DNA from 4 places in the Pseudomonas sp. AN-B15 genome. Region 2 is predicted to be linked to each of the others. Evidence: predicted binding sites of a transcription regulator. Region 2 holds the regulator's gene; each other region holds the start of a gene.
The links. Region 2 encodes FliA, which starts transcription of late flagellar genes. Its sites were predicted from a motif close to CTAAAGTTTNNNNNNNNNNNGCCGNTAA; they were not measured.
Positions count from the first base shown of each region.

Region 1: flgM (flagellar biosynthesis anti-sigma factor FlgM) is a predicted target of FliA. The motif match lies at 2,484-2,511, and genes of this name have one in related genera.
Region 3: GTQ41_RS22900 (methyl-accepting chemotaxis protein) is a predicted target of FliA. The motif match lies at 2,667-2,694, and genes of this name have one in related genera.
Region 4: GTQ41_RS01885 (methyl-accepting chemotaxis protein) is a predicted target of FliA. The motif match lies at 5,342-5,369, and genes of this name have one in related genera.

Region 1 is NZ_CP049737.1:4,392,353-4,399,558, reverse strand. It holds gene GTQ41_RS19885 (MFS transporter) at 1-511, shown strand, start outside; gene GTQ41_RS19880 (flagellar brake protein) at 767-1,513, opposite strand; gene GTQ41_RS19875 (flagella synthesis protein FlgN) at 1,606-2,073, opposite strand; gene flgM (flagellar biosynthesis anti-sigma factor FlgM) at 2,122-2,448, opposite strand; gene flgA (flagellar basal body P-ring formation chaperone FlgA) at 2,609-3,370, opposite strand; gene GTQ41_RS19860 (chemotaxis protein CheV) at 3,453-4,385, shown strand; gene cheR (protein-glutamate O-methyltransferase CheR) at 4,432-5,259, shown strand; gene flgB (flagellar basal body rod protein FlgB) at 5,599-6,006, shown strand; gene flgC (flagellar basal body rod protein FlgC) at 6,010-6,453, shown strand; gene flgD (flagellar hook assembly protein FlgD) at 6,469-7,197, shown strand.
Region 2 is NZ_CP049737.1:1,762,083-1,769,288, reverse strand. It holds gene GTQ41_RS08135 (chemotaxis response regulator protein-glutamate methylesterase) at 1-911, opposite strand, end outside; gene GTQ41_RS08130 (chemotaxis protein CheA) at 961-3,240, opposite strand; gene GTQ41_RS08125 (protein phosphatase CheZ) at 3,295-4,083, opposite strand; gene GTQ41_RS08120 (chemotaxis response regulator CheY) at 4,102-4,473, opposite strand; gene fliA (RNA polymerase sigma factor FliA) at 4,641-5,381, opposite strand; gene fleN (flagellar synthesis regulator FleN) at 5,378-6,208, opposite strand; gene flhF (flagellar biosynthesis protein FlhF) at 6,322-7,206, opposite strand, start outside.
Region 3 is NZ_CP049737.1:5,063,306-5,070,511, forward strand. It holds gene GTQ41_RS22895 (NAD(P)/FAD-dependent oxidoreductase) at 1-812, shown strand, start outside; gene GTQ41_RS22900 (methyl-accepting chemotaxis protein) at 971-2,596, opposite strand; tRNA gene GTQ41_RS22905 (tRNA-Pro) at 2,758-2,834, opposite strand; tRNA gene GTQ41_RS22910 (tRNA-Lys) at 2,932-3,007, opposite strand; tRNA gene GTQ41_RS22915 (tRNA-Pro) at 3,013-3,089, opposite strand; tRNA gene GTQ41_RS22920 (tRNA-Asn) at 3,099-3,174, opposite strand; gene clpB (ATP-dependent chaperone ClpB) at 3,470-6,034, opposite strand; gene pgeF (peptidoglycan editing factor PgeF) at 6,166-6,888, opposite strand; gene rluD (23S rRNA pseudouridine(1911/1915/1917) synthase RluD) at 6,885-7,206, opposite strand, start outside.
Region 4 is NZ_CP049737.1:417,059-424,264, reverse strand. It holds gene hutU (urocanate hydratase) at 1-937, opposite strand, end outside; gene GTQ41_RS01910 (HutD family protein) at 1,396-1,968, opposite strand; gene hutC (histidine utilization repressor) at 1,965-2,633, opposite strand; gene GTQ41_RS01900 (formimidoylglutamate deiminase) at 2,822-4,186, shown strand; gene GTQ41_RS01895 (lipocalin family protein) at 4,307-4,876, opposite strand; gene GTQ41_RS01890 (hypothetical protein) at 4,908-5,162, opposite strand; gene GTQ41_RS01885 (methyl-accepting chemotaxis protein) at 5,445-7,206, shown strand, end outside.

The DNA.
Region 1 (7,206 bases), 2.6 Mb from region 2:
GCTTGAGGTGCTGTTCGTGGTCGGCTTCCTTTGTTCGCTGGTGCAGTTCTGCCTGTATCCGCTGGCGGTGGCGTTCTCCAACGACCATGTCGAGGGCGATCGCCGGGTGTCGCTGACGGCGATGCTGCTGGTGACCTACGGGGTCGGTGCGAGTATCGGTCCGCTGCTGGCGGGCGTGCTGATGAAGCTGTTCGGCAGCCAGAGCCTTTACGCGTTTTTCAGCTTCTTTGCGTTGGTGCTGGTGTGGCGCATCCGCCCGAAAGCGGTGACCAATCTGCATCAGGTCGACGACGCACCGCTGCATCACGTGGCGATGCCTGACAGCATGTCCAGCTCGCCGCTGGTGGCCGCGCTCGATCCGCGAGTGGATGAGCAGGTGGTGCAGGAGCAGATGCAGACCACGGTTACGCCGGAGCCGGAGCCCGAAGTGCAGCCTGAAGCAGTGGCCGAACCTGATCCGGCTGATGAGGGCGATAAACCGACACCGGACATCAGTGGGGCCAGACCCTGAATCGGGTGATGGCAACAATGTTCAAAGAGTGACGCTTTATTGTGGTGAGGGGATTTATCCCCGATGGGCTGCGAAGCGGCCCTAAAGCCATTCAGTGCGGAGTGGCAGTGGAATCGAGGCGTCCGGTCTGGGGCTGCTGCGCAACCCATCGGGGATAAATCCCCTCGCCACAGTTATCTCCAGTCCAGGACGGGACAGTAGAAATAAAAAAGGGCAGTCCCGCCAGGGACTGCCCTTTCTATTTGCCTGTGCGAATCACAGATCGTCTTTATCGAACCGGCGTGCTTCACGCTGCAACTGATAGACGAAGCGCTCGACGTTGCGCGCCGCCTGGCCACTGATGTTGTGGAAGCGCAAGCCGGCGAAGGTGATGTTGAGCTTTTCTTCGAAGTGCAGATAGCGCAGCTCGACCGAGATCGGTTGATTGCCGAACAGTGGGGTGGCGATCATGCGGTCATAGACCTGACCCAGTTGCAGGCGGTCGGTGATGTCGCCTTCAAAGCGCAGTTTGCAACCGGTGGCGGAAATATCCAGCAGTTTGCCGTTGATCGGCGCCTTGAGTTTTTCGCCGCCAAGTTCGACGCTGACCAGATCGGTCAGCTTCAACGCGGCACGAAAGGCATTGCGGCGCTGGTGGTAGACCACTTCGGTTGGCAGTTGACCGGTATAGAAGCGGTCACCGTCGGATTCTTCGATGTTCAGCGTGCCGGTGCATTCCCAGGCGATGCGCACACCTTCGTGGAAGCCTTCGACCTTGAACGGTTCGCCCGCCTGCAGAAAACGCTCGCCATCACGCGGGATCATTTCGTCCAAGGCAATCGTCGCGGTTTCCCGGTCAACCTTGATCAGGTAGCTCTGGAAGCGCTGGCTGCGCTCATGGAAGGTGATGATCAGCGGATCGTGGCTTTCTTGCAGCTGGCGCAGGTTGCTGGAGATTTCCAGGGGCGTGGTCAGCACCTTTGGTGGCTGCGGAGTATCATCCGCGCTTAGGGCGTTTGGCACGTTTTCTCAATCTCCAGACAAAATTTGACTACGACTAGCCAGCATTTTGCCAGCATGTTTCGCGGGTTGATAGTGCAGGCACATCGAATGGCTCACGCCTGGCTGAGCGTACGCGGCTTGGTGGGTTTGGCGAAAGTGCCCGAGGCGTCATACAGCGCTGGCGGTTCGCCCCCGGTGAGGATTTTCAGCTGATTGGCCGTAGCGGCCTGCTGGATCTGGATCGACTGGCCGTTCTTGACGTTGGCCGCCTGGCACTGGGCAATCAGGTCGGTCAGCACATCGCTTTGGGACAGCAACTGGTCGCCAATGCTCGACTGGCTGGCCAGTTGCTCCAGGCCCTGACGGTCGAGCGGCAGGTTGAGGCTGGCAAGGATTTCGCTGCGCTTGCGGCCATGCTGTTCAAGCAGAATGATCAATGCCTGTTTGCGCGCCAGAATATCTTCGAGCAGAGGCATGTCGCGACCGTGCAAAGCGAGGGACTCGGTTTGCAGCAACTCCAGCAATTGTTGAGCTGGAGCAAAGTCGTCGGTGATCAGTTGCAATAAATTAGTGTCGTGCATGGCTGGCCTTGGGTTCTAAGCGTCCAAAAGCCTGGCGCCGGCAAAAGCCTAGCGCTGGGCTTCGAAGTTGAGCAGTTTGCTGGCTACACGGTTGCTGTCGACCTTGTAGCTGCCATCGGCAATCGCTGCTTTCAACTCGGCCACGCGGGCTTTGTCGACGGCAGGCTGATCGCGCAGCTTGTCAGTGACCTTCTGCAACTGTTGAGCCTCATTGCTGAGGTGTACCGATTCCCCGCTTTTTGCGGTACCGGCCGTTTCGGCCTGGGTATTCAGCGGCGCGGAGGTGCCGGTTTCGGCGGTTTCCTTGGCGTTGCTGGTACGCGTACTGCCCGTAAGTGACGAGGAGCTGTTCAAACGGCTGAAATCGATGACCATGTTAAAAACCTCTGGGAATTTGGACGCTTGCCATGTTCTCGGCCATTCCCTGGAAAACTTTAGGCTCACTTTGCAATGAGCTGCATGTGCCGAAGCGTGTCCTGCTGCGGCACAGTTTAGGGAAGCGTCGGGGCTGGCGCCAGTTTTCTGCTCGAGCGTTTTACATGGCGACTTCCACTTGGCCCGGCGCGATGACCTGCGCCTTGATTACCCGGTTGGAATTGAGGTTTTTTACCCGGATCTGTTCTTTCAAACCGCCATTGGCCAGGGCTTCACCGGGCATGCGCACGGCGAGTGTGCCGCTGCGGGCGATGATGACCACCTGATCGCCCTTGCGCACCACTTCCGCCTGTTCCAGATGCACCAGGGTAATCACCTGATCGGCTACCGTTGGTCGGGTTAATTTCTGCCCGATGGCTTCATCCACCGACGTCAGAAAACCCTGATTGACTTGGCTGATGTCGCGTTCACGCAAGGTCACGTCTTGCGGTTCGATAATCGCGGCGCGCTTGAGCGGTCGGGTGGTGGTGACAATCTCGCGAAACAGGCGGACTTGAGCGGGCACGAACACCGTCCACGGCGAGCTTCCTTCGCACCGGACCTTGACCGTAACCCGGCCCAGCGGACGTGCAGGACTCTCCAGCGACGCTGTCAATTCCTTGTCGCACATAGGCATGCGCATACGCGGGTCGAGCTGGTTGACCTCGATTTCGTAGCGGCCTTCCGTTTGACTGGTTGCCAGATAGTCTTCTACGGTGAACTCAAGAAAGCCCTGAGTGACGCCGATAAGCATGTCAGGCAAGGTAACCGTATCAGCACCGGCAGGGCTGCCAGCGAAAAACAAGCAGACGGCAGACGTCGCGCACAGCGCTTTGCGGGTGCGGGAGGTCAGGCGTCGAAAAAATGTCGTTTGAGCGTTCATACGAGTTAAAAAGCAAGCGCCGTGCCGTTTAGCAATGAATGTGCGTCGCAACAACACTTGGCGTTGGTGTAGGAGTCTGGGCATGGCTGGTGTAATGGATTCGGTGAACCAGCGCACGCAACTGGTAGGGCAGAATCGCCTGGAGCTGTTGTTGTTCCGTCTCGACGGTCAGCAGCTCTACGGCATCAACGTGTTCAAGGTGCGGGAAGTGCTGCAATGCCCGTCGCTGACGTTGATGCCCAAGTCCAGTCCTGTCGTGTGCGGGGTGGCGAATATCCGGGGGGCGACCATTCCGATCCTTGATCTGGCAATGGCGACCGGTTCCGGGGCGTTGAAAGACAAGAACAGTCCGTTCGTGATCATCACGGAGTACAACACCAAGACCCAGGGTTTCCTGGTTCGCTCGGTGGAGCGCATCGTCAACATGAACTGGGAAGAGATCCATCCGCCGCCCAAGGGCACGGGGCGCGATCATTACCTGACCGCTGTGACTCGAGTCGACAATCAGTTAGTCGAAATCATCGATGTCGAGAAGGTGCTGGCGGAAGTGGCGCCGACGCCGGAAGCGATTTCGGTCGGCGTGGTCGATGTCGAGACCCAGAGCAAGGCGTTGTCGCTGCGGGTGCTGACGGTCGATGACTCGTCGGTGGCGCGCAAGCAGGTCACGCGCTGCCTGCAGACGGTCGGGGTCGAAGTGGTGGCGCTGAACGATGGCAAGCAGGCGCTGGACTACCTGCGCAAGCTGGTCGATGAGGGCAAGAAGCCGGAAGAAGAGTTCCTGATGATGATTTCCGACATCGAGATGCCGGAGATGGACGGGTACACCCTGACGGCGGAGATCCGCAGCGATCCACGCATGCAAAAGCTTCATATCATCCTGCATACTTCGTTGTCGGGAGTATTCAATCAGGCGATGGTCAAGAAAGTCGGTGCCGATGACTTCCTGGCCAAATTCCGTCCTGATGACCTGGCATCCCGGGTAGTCGACCGGATCAAAGCAGCAGATATCAGCTAGGGGCCTTCTGCCCCTGGCGGTCAACACGATTTAAGAGGCGGCATCATTGTCTACGGGTAATTTGGATTTCGAACAGTTCCGGGTCTTCCTGGAAAAAGCCTGTGGCATTTTGCTCGGTGAAAACAAGCAGTACCTGGTCTCGAGCCGTCTCAACAAACTGATGGAGCAGCAAGGCATCAAGTCCCTGGGTGAGCTGGTACAGCGCATCCAGACCCAGCCGCGCAGCGGTTTGCGCGAGCAGGTGGTCGATGCCATGACGACCAACGAAACCTTGTGGTTTCGCGACACCTATCCGTTTGAAGTCTTGAAGAACAAGGTGCTGCCCGAGGCGATCAAGGCCAGCCCCAACCAGCGTCTGCGGATCTGGTCGGCGGCCTGCTCGTCGGGTCAGGAACCGTATTCGCTGTCGATGTCGATCGACGAGTTCGAGCGCAGCAACCTTGGTCAGTTGAAGATGGGCGTGCAGATCGTTGCCACCGACCTGTCCGGCAGCATGCTGACCAACTGCAAGACCGGCGAGTACGACAGCCTGGCCATCGGCCGCGGTTTGTCCGCCGATCGCTTGCAACGCTACTTCGACCCGAAAGGGCCGGGGCGCTGGGTGATCAAGGCGCCGATCAAGAACCGGGTGGAATTCCGCTCGTTCAACCTGCTCGACAGCTACGCCAGTCTGGGCAAGTTCGACATCGTGTTCTGCCGCAACGTGCTGATCTACTTCTCCGCCGAGGTGAAGAAAGACATCCTGTTGCGCATTCACAGCACGCTGAAGCCGGGCGGCTATCTGTTCCTTGGCGCGTCCGAAGCGCTGAACGGTTTGCCGGATCATTACCAGATGGTTCAGTGCAGTCCGGGGATCATTTACCAGGCGAAGTGAAACAAAGCATCAGGCATACAAAATCGGGAGCCCCCAAGGGCTCCCTTTTTTATGCCTGATGCTTTGTTTCATGCAGGAGCTGCCGAAGGCTGCGATCTTTTGATCCTGTTTTGAAGGATCAAGATCAAAAGATCGCAGCCTTCGGCAGCTCCTACAGGGAGAGTTGTTAACAGGACGAAGCGGCAGAAAAGCGGCAGGCAGCGGAAACCGGTTGCCGCTTTTCTGGCATTGCCGCTTTGCCGATTCCCCGCAAAGCCCCGGTTTACGCGGGTTTTTGTGTTTGGCACGGCGCTTGCTAAAGCTCAGGTACGAAAAACCGCTCACCCGAAGGTTCCCGACATGAGCATCAGCTTCGATAAAGCGCTCGGCATTCACGAAAAGGCATTGGGTTTCCGTGCCCAGCGCGCTGAAGTGCTGGCCAACAACATCGCCAACGCCGATACCCCGAACTACAAGGCTCGGGATCTGGACTTCTCCAAAGTGCTCGAAGCACAGAGCCAGAAAAACGCCAACGGCACCATCGCCCTGAACATGACCAACAGCCGTCACATCGAAGCTGAAGGCCTGGGCAATGGCGACGAGTCGCTGATGTATCGCACGCCGATGCAGCCTTCGATCGACCAGAACACCGTGGATGCTCAGCTGGAACAGTCCAACTACGCGGAAAACGCCGTGGGCTTCCAGGCCAGCTTCACCCTGCTCAACAGCAAATTCAAAGGGCTGGTATCGGCCCTGCGCGGAGAGTAATCCATGTCCCTGTCCAGCGTTTTCAACATTGCCGGCAGCGGCATGAGCGCACAAACCACGCGTCTGAACACCGTGGCGTCGAACATCGCCAACGCCGAAACCGTTTCGTCGAGCATCGACCAGACCTACCGCGCCCGTCACCCGGTGTTCGCCACCATGTTTCAGGGCGGCCAGAACAGCGGCAGCAACTCGCTGTTCCAGAGCCAGGATGCCGCAGGGCAGGGCGTGCAAGTGCTCGGCGTGGTCGAAGACCAGAGCAACCTCGAAGCACGCTACGAGCCGAACCATCCGGCCGCTGACGCCAAGGGCTACGTCTACTACCCGAACGTCAACGTGGTGGAAGAAATGGCTGACATGATTTCCGCGAGCCGGTCGTTCCAGACCAACGCCGAAATGATGAACACCGCCAAAACCATGATGCAGAAGGTACTGACCCTCGGTCAGTAATAAGGGGCGACGGCCATGAGTGTTTCCGATACCACCAGCAGCCTGAGCATGAATGACATCCTGTCGAACTCCTCGAAGAAAACGAGCAGTACGACCGGCGATGGCATTGCCTCGGCCACCAACAGCACCACCGGCGGCCAGGCCCTGGGCAAGGATGCGTTCCTGCAACTGCTGGTCACCCAGCTGAAAAACCAGAACCCGCTTGATCCGCAGGACAACAGCGCCTTCGTTGCGCAGCTGGCGCAGTTCAGCAGCCTTGAGGGCATCACCACCCTCAACAGCACCGTCAGTTCGCTGGCCGGCAACTACAACTCCTCGCAAGCCTTGCAGGCGTCGTCGCTGGTGGGCCGCAACGTGATCGTGCAGACCAACACCGTTCAACTGGACGACCCAAGCAAAGGCATGACCGGTTCGGTCAGCGTTCCGTCGTCGATTGCCGGCGGCACCGTCAGCATTACCGACAGCAGCGGCACGGTGGTTCGCACCCTCGATCTGGGCAGTCGCGCCGCAGGCAGCGCGAGCTTCACCTGGGACGGCAAGGACAAGGACGGCAACCTGGTGAAGACCGGTACCTACACCGTCAAGGCCAACGCCTCGATCAATGGCACCTCGACCGATATGGCGACCTACCTGCCAGCCACGGTCAACAGCGTGACCATCAGCCAGACCGGTGGCGAGCTGATGCTCAACCTGTCCGGCAAGGGCACCGTCGCCCTGTCCAAAGTACAAACCATTGGTATATAGAGCCGACCA
Region 2 (7,206 bases):
GCCGCCGAACCGAAGGTAATGTCCACGCACGGCTTGTAGTTCAGACGCTCGTCGCCCGGCAGGATTTTCACCGCGCCACGGCCGTCAATCATCATCTGCTTGCCACCCGGGGCCAGCAGCGCCAGGCCCGGACGCAGGATGTCGCCATCCTCGGCTTCCTTGACGCTGATGCGGCACAGCTTGTCCAGACGCTCGGCAAAGGCCTTGGTGAACGCCGCCGGCATGTGCTGGATCAGCACGATCGGCGCCGGGAAGTTTGCCGGCAACTGAGTCAGCACCCGTTGCAGCGCAACCGGACCGCCCGTGGAGGTACCGATGGCAACCAGTTTGTAGGCTTTGCGTTTCGGAGCCGGCGACGACGCGCTGGCGGCTGGCGCGCGAGCAGGTGCTGGAGCCGGCGCCGGACGCGTCGGAGCAGCAGTGCTGTGGCTGCTGAAACTCGAAGCCGCCGGGGCTGGCGCAGGCGTCGGTGCAGCGGCCGGAGCCGGCGCACTGTAGGCACTGAAACGACGATTGCTGCGCGAGATGCTATGGACCTTCTCGCACAGCAGTTGTTTGACCTTCTCCGGGTTACGCGAGATGTCTTCGAAATTCTTCGGCAGGAAATCCACCGCGCCAGCGTCCAGCGCATCCAGGGTCACCCGGGCGCCTTCGTGGGTCAGCGAGGAGAACATCAACACCGGGGTCGGGCAGCGTTGCATGATGTGCCGCACGGCCGTGATGCCATCCATCATCGGCATCTCGTAGTCCATGGTGATCACGTCCGGCTTGAGGGCCAGGGCCTGATCGATCGCCTCTTTACCGTTGGTGGCCGTGCCGACCACCTGGATGCTCGGATCCGCTGAAAGAATTTCCGAGACGCGGCGGCGGAAAAAACCCGAATCGTCCACCACCAGGACTTTGACTGCCATAAACACTCCATTAGGTGCAGCGGGACGTCATCGCCCCGCTGCCCCGGATTCAAATACGCTTCGTCGCGTAACGCTTGAGCATGCTTGGAACATCGAGGATCAGCGCGATGCGGCCGTCACCGGTGATGGTGGCGCCGGACATGCCCGGAGTGCCCTGCAGCATTTTGCCCAATGGCTTGATGACCACTTCTTCCTGGCCGACCAGTTGATCGACGACGAAGCCGATCCGCTGGGTGCCCACCGACAGGATCACCACATGGCCTTCACGCTGCTCTTCGTGAGCGGCGGAGCTGACCAGCCAGCGCTTGAGGTAGAACAATGGCAGCGCCTTGTCCCGCACGATCACCACTTCCTGGCCATCCACCACGTTGGTGGTCGACAGGTCGAGGTGGAAGATTTCGTTGACGTTGACCAGCGGGAACGCAAACGCCTGATTGCCGAGCATCACCATCAGGGTCGGCATGATTGCCAGTGTCAGCGGCACCTTGATGACGATCTTCGAGCCCTGGCCCTTGGTCGAGTAGATGTTGATCGAACCGTTGAGCTGGGAAATCTTGGTCTTCACCACGTCCATGCCGACACCACGGCCGGACACGTCGGAGATCTCGGTCTTGGTCGAGAAACCCGGGGCGAAGATCAGGTTGTAGCACTCGGTATCGCTCAGGCGATCGGCCGCGTCCTTGTCCATCACACCGCGTTTTACCGCGATCGAACGCAGGACGTTCGGGTCCATGCCCTTGCCGTCGTCGGAGATCGACAACAGGATGTGGTCGCCTTCCTGCTCGGCCGCCAGTACCACGCGACCGCCACGGGCCTTGCCCGAAGCTTCGCGTTCTTCCGGCGACTCAATGCCATGGTCGACCGCGTTGCGCACCAAGTGGACCAGCGGGTCGGCCAAGGCCTCGACAAGGTTTTTGTCGAGGTCGGTTTCTTCACCCACCAGTTCCAGGTTGATCTCTTTCTTGAGCTGACGCGCCAGGTCACGAACCAGACGCGGGAAGCGCCCGAAGACCTTCTTGATCGGCTGCATCCGGGTCTTCATCACCGCGGTCTGCAAGTCCGCCGTGACCACGTCGAGGTTCGACACGGCCTTGGACATCGCTTCGTCGCCGCTGTTGAGACCCAGGCGCACCAGGCGGTTACGCACCAGCACCAGTTCGCCGACCATGTTCATGATTTCGTCGAGACGCGCGGTATCGACCCGCACGGTGGTCTCGGCTTCGCTGGCCGGTTTTTCCGGCGGCGGTGCAGCGGGCGCACGGGCCGGAGCCGGTGCAGCAGCGGCAGCCGGTTTCGGCGTTTCGGCTTTCGGTTCAGGCTTGGGTGCCGCTTTTGGCGCAGCAGCCGGAGCGGCAGCCTTGGCGGCAGGCGCAGCCACGGTCGACGCGGTGCCCGCAGCAGCGGCGCCAACGTCAGTGAACTTGCCTTTGCCGTGCAATTCGTCGAGCAGCGATTCGAACTCGTGATCGCTGATCAGATCGCTGCCGGCAGCGGCGGCCGCCGGTGCGGCAGGCGCCGCCGGTGCCGCAGCAATAGCCGATTCCAGTGCTTCGACGGCGAAGTTGCCCTTGCCGTGCAACTGATCGAGCAGTGCTTCAAATTCGTCGTCGGTGATGTCCGAGCTGTCACCCGCCGCCGGTGCCGCTGGAGCAGCCGCAGTCGGTGCGACGGCGTCTGGCGCGAACTGGCCTTTGCCGTGCAGTTGATCGAGCAACGACTCGAATTCGGCGTCGGTGATTTCATCGCTGGCGGCCGCATCGGCAGCCGGCGCAGGCGCAGCAGCGGCCGGGGCTTCGGCTTCGGCCTTGACGGCGTTCAGCGAATCCAGCAGCTGTTCAAATTCGTTATCGGTGATGTCGCCCGAATCGTTCGAATCGCCTTCGACGACCAGCTCTTCGATCATCTCGGCCACCGGCGAAGCCGGGGCTTCGTCGGCCGATTGCGGTTCGGCCAGACGCGCCAGCGCGGCCAGCAGTTCCGGAGTGGCGGCCGTGATCGGTGCACGTTCACGGACTTCGCTGAACATGCTGTTCACCGCGTCCAATGCTTCAAGCACCACGTCCATCAGTTCTGCATCAACGCGACGTTCACCCTTGCGCAGGATGTCGAACACGTTTTCGGCGATGTGACAGCACTCCACCAGCTCGTTGAGCTGAAGGAAGCCGGCGCCCCCTTTTACAGTGTGGAAACCGCGAAAAATTGCGTTGAGCAGATCTGCGTCATCCGGGCGGCTTTCCAGCTCGACCAGTTGCTCGGACAGTTGCTCAAGAATCTCGCCGGCCTCAACCAGGAAATCCTGAAGGATCTCTTCATCGGCGCCGAAGCTCATTAATGGGGTGCTCCTACAGGTCTAAAAACCCAAAAAACCTAAAATTCCAAAACTCTAGAATCCGAGGCTGGATAACAAATCGTCCACATCGTCCTGACCGGACACAACGTCTTCTCGTTTATCGGCATGAATCTGCGGACCTTCACCCTGCGAGAGATGTTTTTGTGGATCTTTTTCTGCAAGCATCGCGGCACGGTCGTGTTCGATGCCCGCAAAGCGGTCAACCTGACTGGCCATGAGGACGAGTTTGAGCAAATTGCTTTCGACTTCGGTGACCAGCTGGGTCACACGCTTGATCACTTGACCGGTGAGGTCCTGGTAATCCTGAGCCAGCAGGATGTCGTTCAGGTTGCTCGACACCGCACGGTTGTCCGTGCTGCTGCGTGACAGAAAACCGTCGACCCGGCGCGCCAGTTCGCGGAACTCTTCAGCCCCGACTTCACGACGCATGAAGCGGCCCCAATCGGTGCTCAGCGCCTGGGCTTCTTCAGCCAGGCCATTGACCACCGGGGTCGCGCTTTCCACCAGATCCATGGTGCGGTTGGCCGCGGCTTCGGTCAGCTTGACCACATAGCCCAGGCGTTCGGTGGCGTCGGTGATTTGCGACACTTCCTCGGCCTGCGGCATGTGCGGATCGATCTGGAAGTTGACGATCGCACTGTGCAGTTCGCGTGTGAGCTTGCCCACTTCCTGATACAGGCCACGGTCACGGGTCTGATTGAGCTCATGGATCAGTTGCACAGCGTCGCCGAACCTGCCTTTTTCAAGGCTCTCGACCAGTTCGACCGCGTGTTTTTTCAGGGTCGATTCGAAATCGCCCTGTGAAGATTCGTTATGCTCCATAGCTCCCCCGCGCGTTCATCAGCCGATGCGTTCGAAAATCTTCTCGATTTTTTCTTTCAGCGCCTGAGCCGTGAAAGGTTTGACCACGTAGCCGTTGACGCCGGCCTGGGCCGCTTCGATGATCTGCTCGCGCTTGGCTTCGGCAGTCACCATCAGCACGGGCAGGTGCTTGAGTTTTTCATCGGCACGCACGTGGCGCAGCAGGTCGATACCGGTCATGCCCGGCATGTTCCAGTCCGTTACCAGAAAGTCGATGCTTCCGCTGTTGAGCACCGGAATGGCAGTGGTGCCATCGTCGGCCTCGACGGTGTTGGTGAACCCCAGATCACGCAGCAGGTTCTTGATGATCCGCCGCATCGTTGAGAAGTCATCAACGATGAGGATTTTCATGTTCTTGTCCAATTCGACCTCCAAGCAGTCTTAAACGCGCCCAGCACCTGGACGCGCCATTTCAATCAATCCGGCAAAGCACTCGATGACTGTCTGGAGCACAACAGAGCAAGACCGGTGCCGTTCATCACCGCACCAGCCTCGTTCGCAGTGTCCCCACACTGCCTTCAGCGCGCTCGCCACTCCCCCAAACGCCCCCGCAAACGGGCCGCGCACTGGCTGTGTAACTGGCTGACCCGCGATTCACTGACGCCAAGGACTTCACCGATTTCCTTGAGGTTCAGTTCTTCGTCGTAGTACAGCGCCAACACCAGTCGCTCACGCTCCGGCAAATTGGCAATCGCGTCCGCCAGCGCAGCCTGGAAGCGTTCATCTTCCAGATCGCGTGACGGCTCAAGATGAGCACTGGCGCCATCCTCGTGCAGCCCTTCGTGTTCGCCGTCCTGCAGCAGGTCGTCGAAACTGAACAGCCGGCTGCCCAGGGTGTCATTCAAAATCCCGTAGTAATCATCGAGACTCAATTGGAGTTCGGCCGCAACCTCGTGATCTTTAGCATCACGGCCGGTTTTAGCTTCAATTGAGCGAATTGCGTCGCTGACCATACGGGTGTTGCGGTGAACCGAGCGAGGTGCCCAATCCCCTTTGCGCACTTCATCGAGCATCGCGCCGCGGATCCGGATGCCCGCGTACGTTTCGAAACTGGCGCCTTTGCTGGCGTCATATTTGGTCGAGACTTCGAGCAGGCCGATCATCCCGGCCTGAATCAGGTCTTCGACCTGCACACTCGCCGGCAAGCGCGCCAGCAAGTGATAGGCAATGCGCTTGACCAGTGGCGCGTAACGCTCGATCAACTCGTACTGCGCGTCACGTGCCGATTTCTTGTAGTAGTTCATACCGCTGGCGGTCATAACACTGGCCCTGCCGTTTGCTGCACGAGGCGCTCGACGAAAAACTCAAGGTGCCCACGCGGGTTGGCAGGCAGCGGCCAGGTATCGACCTTCTGCGCGATCGCCTTGAACGCCAGCGCGCACTTGGAACGCGGAAAGGCTTCATAGACTGCTCGCTGCTTCTGCACGGCCTTGCGCACGCTTTCGTCGTACGGCACCGCGCCGACGTATTGTAAGGCGACGTCGAGAAAGCGATCCGTGACCTTGGTCAACTTGGCGAACAGATTGCGCCCTTCCTGCGGGCTCTGCGCCATGTTGGCGAGGACGCGGAAGCGGTTCATGCCGTAGTCGCGATTGAGCAGTTTGATCAGCGCGTAGGCGTCGGTGATCGAGGTCGGCTCGTCGCAGACCACCAGCAACACTTCCTGCGCCGCGCGCACGAAACTGACTACCGAGTCACCAATGCCCGCAGCGGTGTCGATCACCAGTACATCGAGATTGTCGCCGATGTCGCTGAACGCCTGAATCAGACCGGCATGTTGCGCCGGGCTCAGGTGCACCATGCTTTGGGTGCCGGAAGCGGCCGGCACGATGCGGATCCCGCCGGGGCCCTGCAACAGCACGTCGCGCAGTTCGCAGCGGCCTTCGATGACATCGGCCAGCGTGCGTTTGGGGGTCAGCCCCAGCAGAACGTCGACGTTCGCCAGCCCCAGGTCGGCGTCCAGCAGCATGACCCGACGGCCAAGCTCTGCCAGCGCCAGAGACAAGTTCACTGACACGTTAGTCTTGCCGACGCCACCTTTGCCGCCGGTCACCGCGATCACCTGTACGGGATGCATGCTGCCCATGTTATTTCTTTACCTTGTCTTGCATAGACGGAGGCCACATTACTGGCTGCGCGTTCACAACCGGAACAATGCATGGCAGACCATCGATGTAGGTACAAAAACTGTTCATTACCTCAGCCAACCTGCTTGGTCGGGCTGTGGTAGATATCAGCGAACATGTCAGCCATGGCTTCTTCGCTGGGTTCTTCCTGCATTTGCACGCTGACGGCGCGGCTGACCAGCTGATGACGGCGCGGCAGATGCAGATCATCCGGAATCCGTGGGCCATCGGTCAGGTACGCGACCGGCAGTTCATGACTGATCGCCAGGCTCAACACTTCGCCAAGGCTGGCCGTCTCATCCAGTTTAGTCAGGATGCAGCCGGCAAGCCCGCAACGCTTGTAACTGTGATAAGCGGCGGTTAGAACCTGTTTCTGGCTGGTGGTTGCCAGCACCAGATAATTTTTTGAACGGATGCCACGCCCGGCCAGACTTTCCAGCTGCATGCGCAGCGCCGGATCGCTGGCCTGCAGGCCGGCGGTATCGATCAGCACCACGCGCTTGCGCAGCAATGGATCCAGCGCCTGCACCAGCGACTGGCCCGGGTCGACGTGGGTCACCGGCACGTTGAGAATCCGCCCCAGGGTCTTGAGTTGTTCCTGCGCACCGATGCGGAAGCTGTCCATGCTGACCAGCGCGACATTCTGCGCGCCGTACTTGAGCACGTAGCGCGCAGCCAGTTTGGCCAGGGTGGTGGTCTTGCCCATGCCGGCCGGGCCGACCATGGCAATCACTCCACCCTCTTCCAGCGGCTCGACTTCCGGTACGGCAATCATCCGCGCCAGGTGCGCGAGCAACATGCGCCAGGCCTGACGCGGTTCTTCGATGTCAGTGATCATCGCCAGCAGGTCGCGCGACAACGGCCCGGACAGACCGATGCGCTGCAGGCGGCGATACAGATTGGCCTGTGCCGGACGGCTGCCTTGCAGCTGGTTCCAGGCCAGGGTGCCGAGCTGTAC
Region 3 (7,206 bases), 3.0 Mb from region 2:
CCGATGTGGTCGAGCAGATCAGCGTGGCCATCGTCGGTGCCGGCGCCACGGGTGTCGAGCTGGCGGCAGAACTGCACAACGCGGCGCATGAACTGGCGGCTTATGGTCTGGACCGGATCAAACCGGAGAACATGCACATCACCCTGATCGAAGCCGGCCCGCGAGTGCTGCCAGCCCTGCCGGAACGCATCAGCGGCCCGGTGCACAAGACCCTGGAGAAACTCGGGGTCAATGTCATGACCAATGCGGCGGTCAGCGAAGTGACCGCCGACAGCCTGATCACCGCCGATGGCAACGTGATCAAGGCCAGCCTGAAAGTCTGGGCCGCCGGGATCCGCGCACCGGGTTTCCTCAAAGACATCGACGGTCTGGAAACCAACCGCATCAATCAGCTGCAAGTGCTGCCGACGTTGCAGACCACCCGCGACGAAAACATTTTCGCCTTCGGTGACTGTGCCGCGTGCCCGCAACCGGGTTCGGATCGCAACGTGCCGCCGCGTGCACAAGCCGCACACCAACAGGCATCGTTGCTGGCCAAGTCGCTGAAGCTGCGTATCGAGGGCAAAACCCTGCCGGAGTACAAGTACACCGACTACGGCTCGCTGATCTCGCTGTCGCGTTTTTCCGCTGTGGGTAACTTGATGGGCAACCTGACCGGCAGCGTGATGCTCGAAGGCTGGCTGGCGCGGATGTTCTACGTGTCGCTGTACCGCATGCACCAGATGGCGCTGTACGGACCGTTCCGCACGGCGATGCTGATGCTGGGCAGCAAGATCGGTCGCGGTACCGAGCCACGCCTGAAGCTGCACTAGAACCAAAACGTGTGGGAGCTGGCTTGCCAGCGATAGCGGTCAGTCAGTCGGCGATGATGTCGACTGATCCGCCGCTATCGCGGGCAAGCCACGCTCCCACATTGTTTCGTGCAGCTCACAAAATCAGCAGGCTCATTCCTGCAATCGATCACCGCTCATCAGAGCTGGAAGCGGCGCACCATGCCTTGCAGCGCGTTGGCCAGTTGCGACAGTTCGTGGCTCGACGCACGGGTCTGATCGGCACCCGTCGCCGAACGGACCGACAGGTCGCGAATGTTCACCAGATTACGATCCACTTCCCGCGCGACTTGCGCCTGCTCTTCGGCGGCACTGGCGATCACCAGATTACGCTCATGGATCTCATGCACCGAAGCGGTGATGGTTTCCAGCGCCTCCCCGGCGCGCTCGGCCAACGCCAGTGTGGTCGTGGCCCGTGCAGCGCTGGCCTGCATCGAATCCAGCGCCAGGCTTGAACCACTGCGCATGCCCTGCACCATCTGCTCGATCTCCTGCGTCGATTGCTGGGTGCGATAGGCCAGCGCCCGCACTTCGTCGGCGACCACCGCAAAACCTCGCCCACTTTCCCCTGCGCGGGCCGCCTCGATGGCGGCGTTGAGCGCAAGCAGGTTGGTCTGCTCGGCAATGGCACGGATCACATCCAGCACTTTGCCGATGTCCTGTGACTGGTTGGCCAGCGATTGCACCAACTCGCCAGTGTGCTGCACGTCGCTGGCCAGCGCATTGATGGCCGATGCGGTATCACTGACCCGCGCCTGCCCCAGTTGCGCCGACTCACTGGATTGGCGGGTGGCATCGGATGTCGACACGGCATTGCGAGCGACTTCTTCAACGGCTGTGGTCATTTCATTGACCGCCGTCGCTGCCTGTTCGATTTCGTTGTTCTGCTGCTGCAAGCCGTGTGTGCTGTCGAGCGTCACCGCGTTGAGTTCATCAGCAGCGCTCGCCAGTTGCGTGGCCGAACCGCTGATGCCTTGCAGCGTTTCCCGCAGGTTTTGCTGCATGGTCGCGAGCGCCTTGAGCAATCGGCTGACTTCATCGTTACCGTGGGTTTCGATCGGCCGGGTCAGGTTGCCCCGGGCCACGCTTTCGGCAGCGCTGACGGCGCTGCTCAGCGGACGGACGATGCTGCGGGTGAGCAACATCGCCAGCGCCACCGTGGCCAGCGCCGCCAGCGCTATGAACAGGCTGACGATGGTGCGCGAGGTCTGGTAGTGGTCAGCGGATTTCTGGCTCTCCGCAGCAACCTGTTTGGCGAACAGATCCGCCAGGTCATTGAGCTGCTTGCCGGAGCCGTCGACCACGGTTTTCATATCAACCAGCAACAATTTGGTCAGTTCGTCACGCTGGCCTTGATCGGCCAAGGTGAAGGATTGCGCGATGCCGGTGCGATAGGCAGCGAAGGTCTTTTTGAACTGGTCATAAAGCTGCTGGCCTTCCGCCGTGGTGACCAGTTTGTCGTAGGCGGCGATCTTCTCGCTCAGCTCCTTGTCGCGGGTATCCATCTGGCTGCGGTAAGTCGCGATGTTCTGCGGATCCTGATCAAGGGCCATGCGCAGGGAAATCGTACGAATCCGCAACATCAGCTCGCGAATTTCGTCACCGCCGCGAATGCTCGGCAGCCAGCGGCTCTCGACCGCGACCTCACTGTCACGGATGCTCGACATCTGCCCCAAGGCAAATACGCCGAGCAACGCCACCAGGACCGCGATCAGGGCAAAACCCAGCGCGGCACGTGGAGCAATATTCAACTGACGAAGCAACATGACGAACGCCCTTATTCTTGTATTGGCCAGATTGAAGGGGCGAACAGTGGCAGCCCCTCTCGTTAGCGGGCTATCGGCAAGTTGTACGATGACTTGAAAGGAATTGTCTGGCGCGAGGACAAAAAAAATCCCCGTATCTTTCGATACGAGGATTTTTAATATGGTCGGGGTAAGGGGATTCGAACTCCTGACATCCTGCTCCCAAAGCAGGCGCGCTACCGGACTGCGCTATACCCCGGTAAAAAAAAGGCGACCTTTCAAAGATCGCCTTCTTCGATCAGCGCTTTTGGCCTCTGATCTTAAGATTCGATCCCAGTGTTACCTGGTTTCAAAAATGGTGGGTCGTGTGGGATTCGAACCTACGACCAATTGGTTAAAAGCCAACTGCTCTACCAACTGAGCTAACGACCCAAAAATGGTCGGGGTAAGGGGATTCGAACTCCTGACATCCTGCTCCCAAAGCAGGCGCGCTACCGGACTGCGCTATACCCCGGTTTGAAATTGGCTCCGTGACCAGGACTCGAACCTGGGACCCAATGATTAACAGTCATTTGCTCTACCGACTGAGCTATCACGGAACTACATATTTCAATTTACAACGGTGAAACTTACAGCTCCTAGACGCCGTTCGCATCGCTGCGTTCGTGTGTCTGAGGCGCGCTATTCTACAACCTAGAACACCTCTGTCAACCCCCTAAATCGCTTTCAAGTTAATGATTTGCAACTTATTTCAGATTTCAGCTCAGTGAGCTGAGATGCTGCGGGTGACTGACTGCGGGGCGCACTTTACAAGCCTTTTCCTTAGAGTTCAACAGCCTAACGAAAAAAAGGCCTCGCAAAGCGAGGCCTTCCTTATTTCATTGGCTTTACCGCTCAGTCGAAAACGATTTCGTCGCTCACGACCTTGCCGGTTGCCGTGTCGCCCGGCAGGAAATGCCCCGACAGGATCAACTGCGCCAACGGGTTTTCGATCCAGCGCTGGATTGCACGTTTGAGCGGACGTGCGCCATACACCGGGTCGTAACCCACGGCAATCAGCTTGTCCATCGCTTCCGGGCTCAGTTCCAGCTTTAGCTCGCGCTCGGCCAGACGACTGCGCAGACGGCCCAGCTGGATCTCGGTAATGCCCGCGATCTGATCCCGCGCCAATGGCTCGAAGATCACGACTTCGTCGACCCGGTTGATGAACTCGGGACGGAAGTGACTGGTCAGCGCGTCCATCACCGCTGCACGCTGCGCCTCACGGTCACCGACCAGTTCCTGGATCTGCGACGAGCCGAGGTTCGAGGTCATGACAATCACGGTATTACGGAAATCCACCGTACGTCCGTGGCTGTCGGTCAGGCGTCCATCCTCCAGCACTTGCAGCAGGATGTTGAACACGTCCGGGTGCGCCTTCTCGACCTCATCCAGCAGGATCACCGAGTAAGGTTTGCGGCGTACCGCTTCGGTCAGGTAACCGCCCTCCTCATAGCCAACATAGCCCGGTGGCGCCCCGATCAGCCGCGCCACGGAATGTTTCTCCATGAACTCGGACATGTCGATCCGCACCATTGCCTCTTCCGTGTCGAAGAGGAATTCGGCCAGCGCCTTGCACAGCTCGGTTTTACCGACCCCGGTCGGGCCGAGGAACATGAACGAACCGCTCGGACGATTCGGATCCGCCAGCCCGGCACGCGAGCGCCGTACGGCGTTGGCCACCGCGACCACCGCTTCGTCCTGACCGATCACGCGCTGGTGCAACAGGCTTTCCATCTTCATCAGCTTGTCGCGCTCGCCTTCGAGCATTTTCGACACCGGAATACCGGTCCACTTCGAAACGACTTCGGCGATTTCCTCTTCGGTCACCTTGCTGCGCAGCAACTGGTTTTCGCTCTTGCCGTGTTGGTCGACCATTTGCAGGCTGCGTTCCAGATCCGGGATCACCCCGTACTGCAATTCGGCCATGCGGTTAAGGTCGCCTTTACGGCGCGCGGCTTCCAGTTCCTGACGCGATTGCTCGATCTTTTGCTGAATCTGCGCCGAACCCTGTACCTCGGCTTTTTCCGAGTTCCAGATTTCTTCCAGATCCGAGTACTCACGTTCGAGGCGGACAATTTCTTCCTGGAGTTTTTCCAGGCGCTTCATCGCCGCTTCATCGCTTTCTTTCTTCAGTGCCTGGGATTCAACCTTGAGCTGAATCAACCGACGCTCCAGACGATCGAGCACTTCCGGCTTGGAGTCGATCTCCATGCGGATGCGGCTGGCGGCCTCGTCGATCAGGTCGATGGCCTTGTCCGGCAACTGTCGATCAGTGATGTAGCGATGGCTGAGCTTGGCGGCCGCGATGATCGCACCGTCAGTGATCGCCACCTTATGGTGAACCTCATAACGCTCCTTGAGGCCACGCAGGATCGCGATGGTGTCTTCTTCGCTCGGCTCGTCCACCAGCACTTTCTGGAAACGCCGCTCAAGCGCCGCATCCTTCTCTATATATTGGCGGTACTCGTTGAGCGTGGTTGCGCCGACGCAGTGCAGCTCACCGCGCGCCAGTGCCGGTTTGAGCATGTTGCCGGCATCCATCGAGCCTTCGCCCTTACCGGCGCCGACCATGGTGTGAAGCTCGTCGATGAACAGAATGATCTGCCCTTCCTGCTTCGACAGTTCGTTGAGCAGCGCTTTGAGGCGTTCTTCGAACTCACCGCGATACTTGGCACCGGCAATCAGCGCGCCCATGTCCAGCGACAACAGGCGTTTGCCCTTGAGGCCGTCCGGCACTTCGCCGTTGATGATGCGCTGGGCCAGACCTTCGGCAATCGCGGTCTTACCCACACCAGGCTCACCGATCAGCACCGGGTTGTTCTTGGTGCGACGTTGCAGCACCTGAATGGTGCGGCGGATTTCGTCGTCACGGCCGATCACCGGATCGAGCTTGCCGTCTTCGGCGCGCTTGGTCAGGTCGACGGTGTACTTGTCCAGTGCCTGACGCGACTCTTCATGGTTGGCGTCATTCACCGCCTCACCACCGCGCAGGTTGTTGATCGCGTTTTCCAGGGCTTTCTTGCTCACGCCCTGGCCGAGCAGCAGTTTGCCCAGTTTGCTGTTCTCGTCCATCGCGGCGAGCAGCACCAGTTCGCTGGAAATGAACTGGTCGCCCTTCTGCTGGGCCAGACGATCAGCCTGATTGAGCAGACGCGCCAGATCCTGCGACATGTTGACGTCGCCGGTCGGGTTCTGGATTTTCGGTAATTGATCGAGCTCTTTGGTCAGCTCTTTGCGCAGGCTGTTGACGTCGAAGCCCACTTGCATGAGCAGAGGTTTGATCGAACCACCCTGCTGTTCAAGCATGGCTTGCATCAAGTGCGCCGGCTCGATGGCCGGATGATCGTGGCCAACGGCCAGGGATTGGGCGTCGGACAACGCCAACTGTAATTTGCTGGTTAAACGGTCTATACGCATGGGGTCACCTTCCTTTTGAGCAGGTCGGACCTAAAAACCATCCTGAATAAAGAAACCTGCCAGATACCACTGTAGATGCGGTCGATTCTGGGAGATTCAAGCGTCGGGAGATTGATGTAGATCAGACAAGCTTAGCGGGTGAGCCAGACAAGGGAAGCAAAGCGCCCCGTGCGCGACGCACGGCGGTAAGAAAAGAAGCGCGGATCGGTCACCGTGCAGAAACCGCCACCATAAACCGCCGTGACACCTTTGGCCGCCAGACGCAGACGCGCCAGCAGATAGATGTCAGCCATGAACTTGCCAGCATTGTGGCTTGGCACGAAGGCGGCTGCCGCTTCCGGCAGTTGCTTGACGAAGACTTCGCGTACTTCCGGGCCGACTTCAAAGGCTTTCGGGCCGATGGCCGGGCCGAGCCAGACCAGCACGTCCGCCGCAGCGGTGTCGAGATGATCGAGGGTGGCTTCCAGTACGCCCGCCGCCAACCCGCGCCAACCGGCATGGGCCGCCGCGACGCGAGTACCGGCCCGGTTGCAGAACAATGCCGGCAGGCAATCGGCAGTCATCGCCGTGCAGGCAATCCCGGGAGTTGCCGTCCAACTGGCATCGGCGGTGGCCACCACGCCCGGATCAGCATGCGCCACGACAATGCCGTGCACTTGCTGCAACCAGGCAGGCTTTATAGAGAAATGTTCGGTCAGACGCCGACGATTCTCGGCGACTGCGTCCGGGCGATCATCGACATGATCGCCCAGATTGAGGCTGTCGAACGGCGCCTCGCTGACACCTCCCTCGCGGGTGGTGACACAGGCCCTGACGCTGGCCGGCGCAGGCCAGTCCGGCGTCAGCCAGTTCATCCGACGAAGGCCTCGCGATCCTGCTTGAGCAAGGTCAGCAGCCAGACGAAATCTTCCGGCAGCGGCGATTCCCAGCTCATGCGCTCACCGGTGGTCGGATGATCCAGCTCAAGGAAGCGCGCGTGCAGCGCCTGACGCGGGAAGTGCTTGAGCGACTCGACCATGGTCGGGTTCGCAGCAGGCGGAATGCGGAAACGACCACCGTACGCCGGGTCGCCGACCAACGGGAAGTTGATGTGCGCCATGTGCACACGGATCTGGTGGGTCCGGCCGGTTTCCAGCTTGACCCGCACGTGAGTGTGGGACCGGAAACGCTCC
Region 4 (7,206 bases), 1.3 Mb from region 2:
GCATCGCTTTGACGTGGACCGCCATCGATTGCTTGGCGGCTTTGATCACGGCGGCCGGCTCGGTCTTGGCGCGGGCGCGGTACTCGTCCCAGGTCCAGCCCGCTGGCAGGTAGCCGTTCAGTGGGTCGTGGGCGCTGGTCTGGTCGGTGACCATGTCCGGACGCACGCCGCGCTTGACCAGTTCCGGGAGGATTTCTGCGGCGTTACCCAGCAGGGCGATGGAGATCGCTTTGCCTTCGGCGGTGTATTTGGCGATGCGCGCCAGGGCGTCGTCGAGGTCTTTGGCTTGCTCGTCGACATAGCGGCTTTTCAGGCGGAAATCGATGCTCACCTGCTGGCATTCGATGTTCAGCGAGCAGGCGCCAGCCAGAGTTGCAGCCAGCGGCTGAGCACCGCCCATGCCGCCCAGACCCGCGGTCAGGACCCACTTGCCTTTGAGGTTGTCGTTGTAGTGCTGGCGACCGGCTTCGACGAAGGTTTCGTAGGTGCCCTGAACGATGCCCTGGCTGCCGATGTAGATCCAGCTGCCGGCGGTCATCTGGCCGTACATGGCCAGGCCTTTGGCGTCGAGTTCGTTGAAGTGTTCCCAGCTCGCCCAGTGCGGCACCAGGTTGGAGTTGGCGATCAATACGCGCGGGGCGTTGCTGTGAGTCTTGAACACGCCGACCGGTTTGCCGGATTGCACCAGCAGGGTTTCGTCGTCGTTCAGATTGGTCAGGCTTTCGACGATCTTGTCGTAGCACTCCCAGTTACGCGCGGCGCGACCGATACCACCGTAAACCACCAGCTCTTTCGGGTTCTCGGCCACTTCCGGGTCGAGGTTGTTCATCAGCATGCGCAGCGGCGCTTCGGTCAGCCAGCTCTTGGCGGTCAGCTTGTTGCCGCGTGCAGCGCGGATCTCGACGTCACGGTATTTAGTAGGTTTTGTGTCAGTCACGAAAAAGACTCCTCAGCGATCAATTCAAACCAACCCTGGCAGTGGGCAAGCAGCCTGCGCGCCTCAATGCGCGACAAGCGAATCAGTGGACGCTGCGGACTTATACGCATACGTCTTTACTTGTACATACAAGCATATGCAATCAAGCGGCCAACTCACTCAAGAGCCGTTCAAGAAAAATCGCGAACAGGGCTACAGGGCGCTTGAAACAAGGGTTGTGGCGCGAATGAAATTTTTTGCGGGGGAGAATTGAGGTCGCGGGGGATCGTTACGAACCCGTGGTTTTGCGCCACGCTGGGGCGTTCGGTAACAAGTTGGTGCGCTGAGGGAAACAGGAATTGAAATGCAATTGTAGTGAGGGGATTTATCCCCGATGGAGCGCGTAGCGGTCCCAAAAGGTCTGCTGCGCCGCCATCGGGGATAAATCCCCTCACCACAGGAGTGTTACCAGAGTTGGATCAGCGCGACGTCAGCTCGATCACGCAGCACGCGGCATTGACCGCGACTTCAACCAGACCGGTGTTACCGTCCAGCTGCAGGCAATCATGTCGGGCCAGTTGCGCAGTGCTGTCACCGACCCGCACTTGCAGCAGCTCGCTGACACTGAACAACAGCACCGTCGAGGCCGAGCTGAAAAACCGCTGTTCACCGTCCAGCCACTGCAACCGCGCCTGGTAACGCTGCGGTGCGTAAATCAGGTTGAAGTCGCGTATCGCGCCGCCGAGCAAGGTGCAGGACACTTGGCTTTCGCCGCTGAACGCAAACGGGTCCAGCGGTAACAATGGACGCGTGTCATCACCATCGACGCACAAGGTCATGCCGTCACCCTGCAACACGGTGATCACTCGCTGGTAACCGGCAAAGGTCGAGAAACCGCCCGACTCGGCAATGTCGGCAATCGACAGACGCCAGCCAAAACCATCCAGGCCAGCACCCGCATCACGGGTGATCTCTTCGGTGCTGCCGCCGCCGTTTTTCCACGGCATGCGCGGGTAACCTTCGGCGCGTAAAACTTTCACTTCACTGCTCATTTATGAAAGCGTCCTTCCAGACGATGACGGGAACCTGGGTGAATCAAACGCGCGGCGGTCACCGGCTGACGGCCCGACCACGTACGACGACGGATCAACAGGCACGGCTCGCCTTTTTCGATCTGCAACAACTTGCACTCGGACGGCTCGGCGAGGATCGCTTCGACCACGTGCTCGCCTTCAGTCAACGGCGCGACTTGGTTGAGATAGGCGTACGGGGTTTGCAGAGTGAAATCCTGCTTGAGGTATTCCGGAGCGACCAGCGCGTTGACGAAACGGTCTTCGATTTGCACCGGAATGTCGTTTTCGTAATGCACGATCAGCGAATGGAAGACCTTCTGCCCTTCGCGCATGTCCAGCGCCAACGCGCGCTCGGAGCCGGCGGCCTCTTCTTCGAGGGTGATCACCTGACAGGTGTGGCGATGCCCACGGGAAGCAATTTCGTCGGCGATGTTGTGCACTTCGAACAGCGCAGACTGGCTCTTCGGTTCGGCGACAAACGTGCCGACACCTTGCATGCGCACCAGCAGGCCGTCGGCGGTCATTTCGCGCAGCGCGCGGTTGATGGTCATGCGGCTGAAACCGAGCTGGCTGACCAGTTCGCTTTCCGACGGCACGCGGTAGTGCGGTGGCCAGTTACCGCTGTCGATCTGCTGGGTGATCATCTGTTTGACGCGAGCGTACAAAGGCGCCGGACTGTCGCCCAGGTTCGCGGCCAACGGGGAGACTGGAGGCGGAGTCGGCACGGTTGATCCCTGTTCATTGGATGAAGGTTGCTAGCTTGCCGGAGTTTACCGGGCAGGCAAACGTCTGTATATGTATATACAAATAACACACGATGGGGTGCTGAACCATGTCCGCCTTCTTTGCCGAACGCGCGCTGCTGCCTAACGGATGGGCCAACCATGTACGTCTCGAAGTCAGTGCCGATGGCATGCTGACCCGAATCCAGGCCGATTCCACCGCAGATGGCGCCGAGCGGCTGAGCGGTCCGCTGCTGCCGGGCATGCCCAATCTGCACTCCCACGCCTTCCAGCGCGCGATGGCGGGACTGGCCGAAGTGGCTGGCAATCCCAACGACAGCTTTTGGACCTGGCGTGACCTGATGTATCGGCTGGTCGGAAAAATCAGCCCGGAGCAACTCGGCGTGATTGCCCGTCAGCTGTACATCGAAATGCTCAAGGCCGGTTACACCTCGGTTGCTGAATTCCACTACGTGCACCACGACAACAACGGTCAGCCGTATGCCGATCCGGCCGAGCTGGCACTGCGCATCAGCCAGGCAGCGAGCGACAGCGGCATCGGTCTGACCCTGTTGCCGGTGCTTTACAGCCATTCCGGATTCGGCGGCCAAACGCCCAATGACGGGCAGCGCCGCTTTATCAACAGCACCGAAAACTATCTGAACCTGCAAGCGCGCCTGCAGCCGCTGCTGGCTCAGCAAAAAGCGCAATCGCTGGGGCTGTGCTTCCACTCGTTGCGCGCGGTCACCCCGCAACAGATCAGCGAAGTGCTGGCGGCCAGCGACAAACAGTGCCCGGTGCACATTCACATTGCCGAGCAGCAGAAGGAAGTCGATGACTGCCTGAGCTGGAGCGGTCGCCGGCCGCTGCAATGGCTCTATGAAAACACCGAAGTCGATCAGCGCTGGTGCCTGGTTCACGCGACCCACGCCAATCCCGAGGAAGTCACGCTGATGGCCAAGAGTCGCGCAATCGCCGGCCTGTGCCTGACCACCGAAGCCAACCTCGGCGACGGGATTTTCCCGGCGGTGGATTTCCTCGCCCAGGGCGGGCGCATGGGCATCGGTTCCGACAGCCATGTGTCGCTCAGCGTGGTCGAGGAGTTGCGATGGCTGGAGTACGGCCAGCGTCTGCGCGACCAGCGGCGCAACCGTTTGTATGGCGCGGATCAGCCGATGGTCGGGCGCACGTTGTATGACGCGGCGCTGGACGGCGGGGCGCAGGCGTTGGGGCAGCCGATTGGCGCGCTGGAAGTCGGCAAGCGTGCCGACTGGATCGTGCTCGATGGCAATGATCCGTATCTGGCCACGGCCAGTGGTGACGGGATTTTGAATCGCTGGTTGTTCGCTGGCGGTGACCGACAGGTGCGCGATGTATTGGTCAATGGCCAGTGGGTGGTGCGCGATGGCCGGCATGCAGGCGAAGAGGAAAGTGCACGTGCTTTCACCCAGGTTCTGCGCGAACTTTTAGGCTGACACAAAACAAAAATGTGGGAGCGAGCCTGCTCGCGAAAGCGGTGTATCAGCAACATTTTCGTTAACTGACACACCCTCTTCGCGAGCAGGCTCGCTCCCACATTTGATTGGTGGTGGTCTTTAATTCGAAGTCTTCGCCATCTGCCGATCCGACGCCCGCCAGATCAGTCGCGTGGTGTCGTAACCCTGCTGACGCGCCTTGCTCAGCAACTCCTCACGCACCACACCGTTGACGGTCGGCGTGCGGGACAGCAACCACATGTACTTGCGGCTCGGGTCGCCGACGATAGCGGTCTTGTAGTCGTCGCTGACGTACAACACCCAGTATTCGCCTTTCGCCACACCCGGAATCAAACGCGAGAACCAGGTATCGAATTCGACCCACAACTTGTCGGTCTTGCCCGGCACCTGTGGATAAGCCTTGCCTTTGGCTTCTTCCCATTGCCAGTCGGCGGTCAGGCAACGATTGAGCACGTCGACGCTGCCGTCCGGCCTGAGCGAATAATGGGCTTCGGATTGCGCGCAGTTGCGCTGGAAATACATCGGCAGTCGCGCCAGTTCGTACCAAGTACCCTGATAACGCTTGAGGTTGACACTGTGAGCCGTCTTGGGCGCCAGCGGATCTTCACCGTGAGTGGCGCAGCCGGCCAGTACCAGGCCGGCAAAAAGGACGAACAATAACCGCTTCATTATTTTTCTCCCGTGGGCGCTTGGCCCCGGTTTACTTCAGGCCTTGGCCGGAAAACATCAGCACTTTGTCACCGGCGTACTGCACGCTGATAAAGCTGTTTTTGTCGCCCCAGGTGCAACTGGACATGCCGAGCGCACCCGAACAGTCGGTGGGTTTGCCGAGCAGCGTCTCAACCTCGGCCTTGGCCATGCCGGCCGAAAGCTTGGAATAGTTTTCCTGATTGACCTTGCTGCACGCGGCCAACAGCACGCAAAAAGTCAGAAGGGCGATAGATCGCAGCGACATGAAGTAACTCCTGGAGCGGAAGGGGGATGGCATGGTGCCAACCAGAAGCTTAGAAGAGAAAACCCTCATCTGGTTCCCTTCAGAAATGGCTATTTATCGCTCCGCTCGTCTGGCATTTATCGGCAAATCAGACACTTTCTGCGGCTATTGAGCATTTCGTCGCATTTCACCAAAGACGCCTAATCTTTGGCGCACCGCGGTCGAAATAAGAGCAGCGCAAAGCCCCCGAGTGTGGCAAATTGCCGCCCTTTCTCGACCAGCCCCTTCGCGGTAGTTCATTCGATGACCAGAAACATGAAATTCAGCCACAAGATCTTGTTGGCTGCCGCCCTCGTGGTGGCCGTTGCGTTCGCCTGTTTCATTTTGTTCAACGACTATCGACAACGCGAAGCCCTGAGCAGCAGCACCGAAGCCTCGATGCAGGAGTTGGGGAGTCTGACGACCAGCAACATCCAGACCTGGCTGGAGAGCCGCATCCAGTTGCTGCAATCGCTGTCGCAGCAGGTCGCCGCCGACGGCAGCGCCCCGGCCAGCCTCAAGCGCATCATCGACCTGCCCGCCTACACCGGCAATTTCCAGCTCAGCTATTTCGGCGGCGCTGACGGCGTGATGTTCTCGGTTCCCGCCGGTAACCGTGCGCCGGATTACGACCCGCGCGCCCGTGGCTGGTACAAGGCCGCCAACAGTGCGCAGCAGACCATCGTCACCGAACCCTACATCGCCGCTTCGTCGGGCAAACTGGTGATCACCGTCGCCACCCCGGTGCAGCGTCAAGGCCAGATGATCGGTGTGGCCGGCGCGGATATCGACCTGACCAGCGTCAGCGCGATCATCAACTCGCTCAACTTCGGTGGCCACGGCCATGCGTTCATCGTCAGCGCCGATGGCAAGATCCTGATTCACCCGGACAGCAAACTGGTGCTGAAAACCCTTGCCGAGGCTTATCCGAACGGTGCGCCGAAAGTCAGCCCGGGCCTGAAAGAAGTCGAATTCGACGGCAAGACCCAACTGATTTCGTTCACCCGCGTCAACGGCGTGCCATCGGCTGACTGGTACGTGGCGCTGGTGCTGGACAAGGACACCGCGTTGTCGATGCTCAGCGAATTCCGCACCTCGGCGCTGATCGCCATGGTCATTGCCGTGGTGATCATCATCGCCCTGCTCGGCATGCTGATCCGCGTGCTGATGCAACCGCTGCTGACCATGGGCCGTGCCATGCACGACATCGCTGAAGGCGAAGGCGACCTGACCAAGCGGCTGGTGATCCACGGCCACGACGAGTTCGGCGCGCTGGGCCTGTCGTTCAACCGCTTCGTCGAGCGTATTCATACCTCGATCCGCGAAGTGTCGTCGGCCACCGGGCAAGTCAACGAAGTCGCCCTGCGTGTGGTCGCGGCCTCTAACTCGTCGATGTACAACTCCGACCAGCAAGCCAGCCGCACCAACAGCGTGGCCGCGGCGATCAACCAGCTCGGCGCTGCCGCCCAGGAAATCGCCCAGAACGCCGCTCTCGCCTCGCAGCACTCCAGCGATGCGCGCAACCTGGCGGTCGACGGTCAGCAGGCTGTGGATAAAACCATTCACGCGATGCAGCAGTTGTCGGCAAAAATCAGCGACTCCTGCGGCAACATCGAAACCCTCAATAGCAACACGGTGAACATCGGCCAGATTCTGGAAGTGATCACCAGCATCTCGCAGCAGACCAACCTGCTGGCGCTCAACGCCGCGATCGAAGCGGCCCGCGCCGGTGAGGCCGGCCGTGGTTTCGCCGTGGTCGCTGACGAAGTGCGCAACCTCGCGCACCGCACTCAGGATTCGGCGCAGCAAGTGCAGAAGATGATCGAAGAGCTGCAAGTCGGCGCGCGTCAGGCGGTGAGCATCATGACCGAGAGCCAGCGCGAGAGCGAAAGCAGCGTCGGCATCGCCAACCAGGCCGGCGAACGCCTGGGCAGCGTGACCCAGCGCATCGGCGAGATCGACGGGATGAACCAGTCGGTGGCTACCGCGACTGAGGAACAGACGGCTGTGGTCGAGTCGATCAACG